Regions from separate parts of the Sporosarcina sp. P29 genome, predicted to be linked through region 2. Evidence: riboswitches for the same ligand, from Rfam matches in the RefSeq annotation. Region 2 holds a riboswitch; the other holds the start of a gene.
The links. Region 2 has a riboswitch for S-adenosylmethionine ahead of CSV68_RS09955 (methionine biosynthesis PLP-dependent protein). Riboswitches for the same ligand answer to the same signal wherever they lie in the genome.
Positions count from the first base shown of each region.

Region 1 (4,218 bases), on a different contig from region 2:
GAGAAAGTTGGCTTCCCTGTGGCAGTTCGTCCAGATGAAAAACTTACTGCTGTGGCCAAACAAAGAAATTGGGAAATATTATAAAAAAACGCGAAGAGCTCTGATAGTTTCAGAGCTCTTCACGTTAAGTGGATTTTAATGTATTAATATATAAACTACCATCTGTCTGAATTTCTGCATAGAGAACATGCTCAGGCTTAGAAATCCCCTGCTTTTTTAATTGTTCTGTTAGCCACGTATCGGTCAATTGAAGTTCCCGCATATTCTTTTCTTCTACTTTCCCGTTAGTAATGATTTCAGTTGGAATATATTTTGGCGGTGGTGATGGGGCTTTGACATCTTTCTTTGTCGCATACTTCTCGCCTGCATTTAGCATGACACTCAAATTACCATTCGTTTCGAATATCGCGTAATTTACATCCTTCATTGAAAATACCGACTGCTCTCGTAACATCATATTTAGATCATTGAAACTTAACCGTAATTTACGCATGGAACCTTCTAGAATTTTTCCATTCTGAATGACAATCATTGGTTTATCATCAAGTAATACGCGAAGCTTGATGGATTTGAATGATAAAAAGTTAGCAATGATCGTTAACACTGCCCATAAAACCATTCCATACAAACCATTTAAGAAAGGTGTTTCCGACTCTCCTGCCAAGTTGGCTGCAATCGAACCGATTGTAATACCTGTCACATAATGAAAGAAAGTCAATTGAGACACTTGTTTCTTCCCCATGAAACGCGCCAAGATTAACAGTACAATAAATGAAATCACCGTTCGTAAAGTCATTTCCCAAAAAGCCAATTCCCAAAATTCATCTATGTTCACTGCATACACCTCCAGTATTCGGAGTATGTGCAAATTATAGCAATTTATACAGCAATTCTTTTAACTCCAGTTATAAGGTGTTTTCTGGTAGACATAGTAATTGAGCCAATTGGAAAATAATAAATGCGTGTGGGAACGCCATGTATTCATAGGTTCTTTTGATGGATCATCATTTGGATAATAATTTACAGGAATATCAATATCGGCACCTTTTTCTACATCTCGAGAATATTCATCTCCCAACGTGTGTGCATCGTACTCTAAATGTCCAGTTACCATAATATGCTTTGCATCATTTGAGATCACGATGAATGCACCTGCCTCTTCAGAAGATGAGAGAAGAGTCAAATCGGGATGATTCTTTATCTCTTCTAATGAAACACCCGTATGGCGTGAGTGTGGCGCTACAAATACATCATTGAATCCGCGTGCCAAATTCACTGTCGGATCGGTAATGTCATGTGAAAATACTCCAAAACACTTCTTTGTCAATTCGAACTTATCAATTCCGTAATGATGATAAAGCGCTGCTTGAGCACCCCAGCAAATATGCAGAACAGATGTAACATTCGTTTTTGTCCATTCCATGATTTCTTCCAACTCTTGCCAATAGACTACATCTTCAAATTGTAGAAGCTCAATTGGGGCACCTGTAATAATCATACCGTCAAAACGACGATTTTTGACATGTTCAAAAGTAGTATAGAAGGTTTCTAGATGGGTCTGACTGACGTTTTTCGAAACATAGGTAGCTGTATTAAGGAACGTGACATTTACTTGTAAAGGTGTATTGCCAAGCAATCGAAGCAATTGTAACTCGGTCTTCTCTTTTTCAGGCATTAAGTTCAAAATCAATATGTTAATTGGACGGATATCCTGTGTGATCGCACGTTCTTCATCCATAATAAAGATTTTTTCTTCTTTCAGTAATTCTCCTGCTGGTAGATGTTTTGGTATGTTAATCGGCATGCTATTTCCCCCTTGACGTTCTTTTATTACTATTTCTATACAAAAAAGCCCTCAATTCTCTTAGATAAGAAAATGAGGGTTGACCGTTCATCGTTCTTATCTCTCAAGACAACAATCTTGTTGGAGGTAGCACCTTCCTGTATGCACAGAGGTTGCTGAAGCTTCATCAGGCCAAATCCCTCAGCTTCTCTTGATAAGAAATATTTAATTACTGACTATTATAGCATTAATAATTTAATTGTATAGCAGAATTATCAAATTGTTCTGCGCATTCAAGCTTTGTAAATTGTAGATAGTATTTTTTGGTGTATAATAGAAAATACCAATTACTTTTCTTCGAGGAGGAGCTTATGAAGTCTTTAGGTATTGTTCGAAAAGTTGATCATCTCGGGAGGATTGTCATTCCAAAAGAACTTCGAAATTCTTTGTCGATCGATAAGGGTGATCCGATTGAAATTTTCGTAGAAGATGATAGAATCATTTTGAGAAAATATCAGGTTAACAGAGCGTGTTTTATCACCGGTGATGTGATGGATGAAAACAAACAATTGTCAAACGGTCTATACATCAGTCCACGAGGCGCAAAAATCCTTATAGAGCAACTGAAAGATTTCACATAACATAAGACTTAAAAGCTTATGCTAGAATATCTTTTTATAAAAAAGAGAACTGAAACCAACTTTTACAGTTGTCTTCAGTTCTCTTGTTAAATTGCTCCAATATTCCCTCATGGAGAATCAATGCGTTACGTTAGACTATTAATAAACTCTTCGATCTCTTCTTTAGTTTTATGGTTTTTACTAACGAAACGGCCTGTTTCTGTTCCTTCGCTGAATGCCACGAAACTAGGAATACCGAATATATCCAACTGACTACAAAGATCTATAAATTCATCTCGATCAATCGAAACAAATTCATACTCTGCAAATTCTTTTTCTAGTGTCGGTAAGAATGGTTCTATCACTCTGCAATCGGGACACCAGTCTGCAGTGAATAAGAAAATCACTCTTTCTTGTTGTTTAAGTTGCTCAAATTGCTCTAGAGATTCTAATTTTCTCAATTTCCAACACTCCTCTAACTGAATAGTATAAGCTCACTATAACACTCTTACCTGCACTTTTCCCCTTCAGACGACTTAGGCTATTTCCTACCACTTAGTTCAATTCAAGTTGTTTTTTTATAATTAACCGCCCAAACACGAACGTTCACAAATAATTCAATAACTACGTTCGCGTTTGACAGTTTTTCGTTTTTTCTGGAAAAGCAATTGACAATAGTTTTTGACGTGTTATGATTAATTCTAAATTAATAGTTGTTAAACAATTTTGACGAAGAGATACCTTCCTAAAAAGAATTTTCCAGAGAGCTGACGCAGTGGTGAAAGTTAGCAAATTCCGCGGTTGGGGGCACTTCCGAATTGATTAGCTGAACATCTAGTAGGCTGATCCGTCACGTGCACGTTACGCATGCTGAATGAAGGCTGCAATTGCAGCGAAACAAGGGTGGTACCGCGTTAGTTTATCGAGCTTTTCGCCCCTTACTTATACGTAAGGGATGGAAGGCTTTTTTATTTTACCTTTAAGGGGGGTAGCACGAAACATACATATACGGTCAATTGCTTCACATTTTTCCAAACAAAAACACTACAAACAATCGAAGGAGAGAATGAATATTATGGCTTTTAAAATACTTATTAGTGACCCACTTAGCGAGGATGGAATTTTCCCATTACGACAAGCAGAAGGATTTGAAATTGTAATGGAAACTGACATGACACCCGATCAGTTGAAAGTACGTATCAAAGATTTCGATGCACTATTAGTTCGTAGTCAGACGACAGTTACAAAAGAATTGCTCGAAGCAGCTGATCAATTAAAGATTATCGGTCGTGCAGGTGTAGGTGTTGATAATATTGATTTGGACGCAGCTACCGAAAAAGGAATTATTGTTGTGAATGCTCCTGACGGTAACACAAACTCTGCAGCTGAGCACACAGTCGCAATGATGATGTCTATGGCACGCAAAATCCCTCAAGCTTTCAACTCGTTGAAGAACAATAAATGGGATAGAAAGTCATTCCTTGGTGTAGAATTGAAAGACAAAACTTTGGGAATCATCGGGCTTGGCCGTATCGGTGCTGAAGTTGCAAGACGGGCAAGAGGACAACGTATGAACGTAGTGGCATATGACCCGTACCTAACGGAAGATGTTGCAAAGAAATTAGGTATTGAAATTGGAACAGTTGATGAAGTGCTTAAAGTAGCGGACTTCATTACAGTTCACACACCTTTACTAAAAGAAACGCGTAGAATGATCAATAAAGAGGCATTCGAGAAAATGAAAGACGGCGTACAAATTATCAACTGTGCACGCGGTGGAATCATTGATGAAGATGCACTTTACGATGCAATCGT
Region 1 covers NZ_PDYX01000001.1:318,371-322,588, forward strand. The annotation lists gene CSV68_RS01500 (HAD family hydrolase) at 1-84, shown strand, start outside; gene CSV68_RS01505 (YetF domain-containing protein) at 125-829, opposite strand; gene metA (homoserine O-acetyltransferase MetA) at 896-1,804, opposite strand; SAM riboswitch class I at 1,898-2,004, opposite strand; gene CSV68_RS01515 (AbrB/MazE/SpoVT family DNA-binding domain-containing protein) at 2,155-2,424, shown strand; gene CSV68_RS01520 (thioredoxin family protein) at 2,550-2,864, opposite strand; gene serA (phosphoglycerate dehydrogenase) at 3,479-4,218, shown strand, end outside.
Region 1: it holds a riboswitch for S-adenosylmethionine, as region 2 does, so the genes downstream of both, metA (homoserine O-acetyltransferase MetA) here and CSV68_RS09955 (methionine biosynthesis PLP-dependent protein) in region 2, are expected to answer to the same signal.

Region 2 (4,218 bases):
TTCGTGTAGATATGGAATATGCAGGTGCAAAATACGCGGACAAAGAAGTAGTAGTTTGTCAGAACCAACTCGTAACAAGCCGCACACCTGATGATATTCCGGCATTTAATCGTGAATCACTTAAACTTCTAGAGAAATAATAATTGTTTCGACCGTCAAGGTGTAAAAGCCTTGGCGGTTTTTTTATGCCTTCTTAACATTAAAACGCCGCTTACAACATACGATAACAATACAATTTCACATTCGTTGAAAAAGATTCTCAATTGTACTTGAAAAAGGTTCTCAATGAGAGTATGCTAAAAGCAACGAATAAATCGGAGAGACGATCGCGTCTTACAATGGAAAGGTTGGGGATCTACTATGTATAAGATTGTTGCATGGGCGGTATTAGCAGGGATTGCATTAGGTACAGTAGCAGGATTTTCATTTGGAAGTAAAGAACTGGCAGGAATGCTCGCTGGAGTGGCGGCACTCGCATTTATAGCGGCACCTGCAGCGGTCGTCTATGCAAGCGAAAAGAAGAAATGGCAGCAAGCTCATTAATAGACGAAAAAGCATCCGAAATTTTGGATGCTTTTTTGTATGATTTTCATTAGATATTCCCAAAGATTTTTCTTGAAATACATAACCTTAATATGCAGACCATCCATTGTCAGCTTCCATGACAACGCCGTTAACATAAGAGGATTCATCTGATGCAAGGAATAGTGCAATGTTTGCAATTTCTTCCTTAGTTCCCGGACGGCTCATCATGTTTACGCCCCTTAGAGCTTGCTTCATGCCGAATTCATCCGGTTGAGTCAAACTGTTTGTGATATTAGTCGGTATTTGCGCTGGGGCAATTGCGTTACAGCGGATGTTTAATGGACCGTATTGAGAAGCAACGCTTTTTGTCATCCCTGCGACCGCATGCTTTGAAGCGGTGTAAGCAAAACCACCTCTACCACCTGTCACTGCTGAGATAGAAGCCATGTTGACGATAACCCCTGACTTTTTTTCTTCGAAGATAGCTAATGCTTTACGAGTTGCACGCATCACACCTGTTGTGTTGATTGCCAATACTTTGTCCCATACTTCATCTGTCACTGTAGCCGCAGAGTACATATTGTCCATAATCCCAGCATTGTTCACTAGAATATCAAGAGTACCGAATCGCTCAACTGCTGTATCAATCATTTTTTGTACATCTTCCTCAACTGTCACGTTGGTTTTAACTGCTAGCGCTTCACCGCCAGTACTTTTGATCGTCTGGACAGTTTCTTCCGCACCTTCCATATTCATATCTGCGATGATAAGCTTTGCGCCTTCACGGGCATACAGTACAGCAATTTCTCGTCCAATCCCAGAACCAGCGCCAGTTACTACTGCTACTTTATTTTCTAAACGTTTCAACAATATCGCCTCCAATAGTATTCGTATGTTCTTTTTTATTATATACTTTAATGTCTAACTATTGAAAGGTTTAGCTTCATTGCTTTGACTACATAAAAAACTCGAACTGTCATAGTTAAGCTGACGGTTCGAGTTGTACTGTTTACTATTATTGAACTTTTATGCCTTCGACTACTTCTTTTGCAGCATAAAGAGCTTGTTTCACATCAGCAATCAAATCGTCTACATCTTCGACTCCAACCGAGAAACGTAGTAGACGGTCGTCCACTCCACGGCGATTACGTTCTTCCAATGGAATATCCATATGTGTCTGTGTAGTTGGATACGTGATAAAGCTTTCCACACCACCCAAACTTTCAGCGAATGAAATAAGGTTCATGTTTTCAAGGAATGGTCCCACCCACTCGCTATTCTGTACACGGAATGACAACATACCCCCAATACCAGCGTAGAGCACATCGACAATGAGTGGTTCTTGTTCTAAATAAGATACCATTGCTTTCGCATTCGCGTCATGTTGTTTCATACGTAAGTGCAATGTTTTTAGACCGCGAACGACAAGCCATGAGTCAAGGGGAGACAATGTAGCTCCAATCGCATTATGGTTAGTAAATAGGCGTTCGCATAATTCCTCACCCTTTGCGACGACTAAACCTGCTAGTACGTCATTATGTCCCCCGATATATTTCGTTGCACTATGAATGACAATATCTGCACCTTCTTCAATAGGTCGCTGGAAATAGGGTGTTAAGAACGTATTGTCGACAATTAGCAATAAACCATGTTTTTTTGCCAATTCCGCATACGTACTGATTGCTATGTTTTGCATTAATGGATTGGTGGGTGTTTCCAAGAAGATCGCTTTTGTGCGATTAGTAATCGCTTGCTCGACTTCTGAAACATCATCGAACGATAAGTATCGCGTCTTCACATTGTACGTCTCTTCATATTGATTAAATAAGCGATACGTACCGCCATATAGGTCTTCAGGCGCTAATAGTTCTGAATCTGTCTTAAATAAAGATAAAATTAGTTGAATGGCTGCCATTCCAGAACTGCACGCATATCCTTGATCACCGGATTCCAAGTTTGCAATTCCATCCTCTAAGACAGAACGCGTAGGGTTTTTTGTACGTGTGTAATCATATCCAGTAGATTTGCCCAGACCTTCATGATGGTATGCTGTCGACAAGTAAATCGGCGTATTTACTGCTCCGGTTTTCTCATCACTGTGATTTCCAAGTTGTACTAATCTAGTTTCTAATCCGTTGTTTGTCATGAATATCCATCCCCCCAGAAAAATAAAAAAGAACCTCTTCTTTTCGAATAGGCCCTCGAACATACAAGTGTATACAGTATTCTCATCTTCAAGGTGGTGTCACCCTTGGAATTAGCACCGTGCCTGGGGCTGGTTGCTGAGACATCGCTGGGCCTATCCCTCCGTCTCTCTCGATAAGAATATTCACAATATAGGCAAAACTGTTGACGGATTTATTCTATCATGCAGATATACTAGATGCAAGTTCCCTTTTATCGTCATTCGATGATTTTTTGTTTCAGTAAAAGATTTGCTATACTTATAGATACTCTTCACGATGGAAAGGAGATTTTTAATTTGGCTTGGGGGTATGTCGCGCTGGCGGCTATTATAGAGATTTTCTGGGTAGTCGGTCTTCGTTACTCTGAAACAGTTATTCAATGGACTGGAACCGGTGTGGCAATTGTTTTCAGTTTTTATTTCATTATTAAAGCATGTGAAAAATTACCTTCCGGGACGGTATACGCAGTTTTTACCGGATCAGGTGCCGCTGCAATCCTTTTAGTGGATATATTCATCTTTCAAGCAGGCTTCACATGGGTTACGCTGACATTCATCGGATTAATCGTCATTGGGGTAATCGGCATTAAGTTGACTACAGATGAAAAAGCGGATACAGAAGGAGGTAGCTGACAATGGCTTGGGTGTACTTGGCTATTGCGAGTCTCGGGGAGATTTTCGGTGTGGTAAGTATTAATTATTATTTACAGAAGCGTTCAATTAAAAGATTGTTACTTATTGTGGGGATATTTGGTTTCGGCTTTGTTTTTCTATCACTTGCGATGCGTGAAATTCAGATGAGTACAGCTTATGCGGTATGGACAGGGTTAGGAGCAGCAGGAGCCGTATTGATGGGGATTTTGATTTTTAAAGAATCTGCTAGCATCAAACGTCTCTTCTTTTTATCACTCATTATTCTCGGTGCAGTCGGCTTAAAGTTATTCGGATAAAGGGGAGTGAACATACTGGTTTATTGGACACAATTTGATTTCGACGAATGGACAGTGACACTAGCTGCTACAGAAAAAGGACTTTGCTACGTGGGACTTGCCGAAAAAAGTTTGGAACATATGAAGGATTGGACTAAGCGATTTGATAATAAAGAATTAAAGGAAGATGAAACAAAGCTTGAAGTCTATACGAGTCGGTTCATAGAGTATTTTTCAGGGAAAGCTACTGGTTTTTCAGAGCTGTCGCTTGATTTAAAGGGAACACCCTTTCAACTGCAAGTATGGGAAGCACTACAACGAATACCATATGGTGAAATCGTAACTTATTCGAAAATTGCAGAACAAATAGGAAAAGTATCTTCTGTTCGGGCTGTAGCATCTGCAATAGGCAAAAATCCGATATTGATCGCGGTGCCTTGTCACCGTGTGATTTCAAAAAGTGGAGGATTGTCAGGCTATCGTGATGGTATGGAACATAAAAGTAACTTGCTGCAACTGGAGAAATCGAGCTTGATAAGTGATAGGACGGAGTGAGCAACATGAAATATAAGCAAATTA
Region 2 covers NZ_PDYX01000009.1:104,416-108,633, forward strand. The annotation lists gene CSV68_RS09940 (type 1 glutamine amidotransferase domain-containing protein) at 1-140, shown strand, start outside; gene CSV68_RS09945 (hypothetical protein) at 361-543, shown strand; gene CSV68_RS09950 (glucose 1-dehydrogenase) at 631-1,392, opposite strand; gene CSV68_RS09955 (methionine biosynthesis PLP-dependent protein) at 1,541-2,671, opposite strand; SAM riboswitch class I at 2,751-2,851, opposite strand; gene CSV68_RS09960 (DMT family transporter) at 3,008-3,343, shown strand; gene CSV68_RS09965 (DMT family transporter) at 3,346-3,660, shown strand; gene CSV68_RS09970 (methylated-DNA--[protein]-cysteine S-methyltransferase) at 3,667-4,194, shown strand; gene CSV68_RS09975 (FadR/GntR family transcriptional regulator) at 4,200-4,218, shown strand, end outside.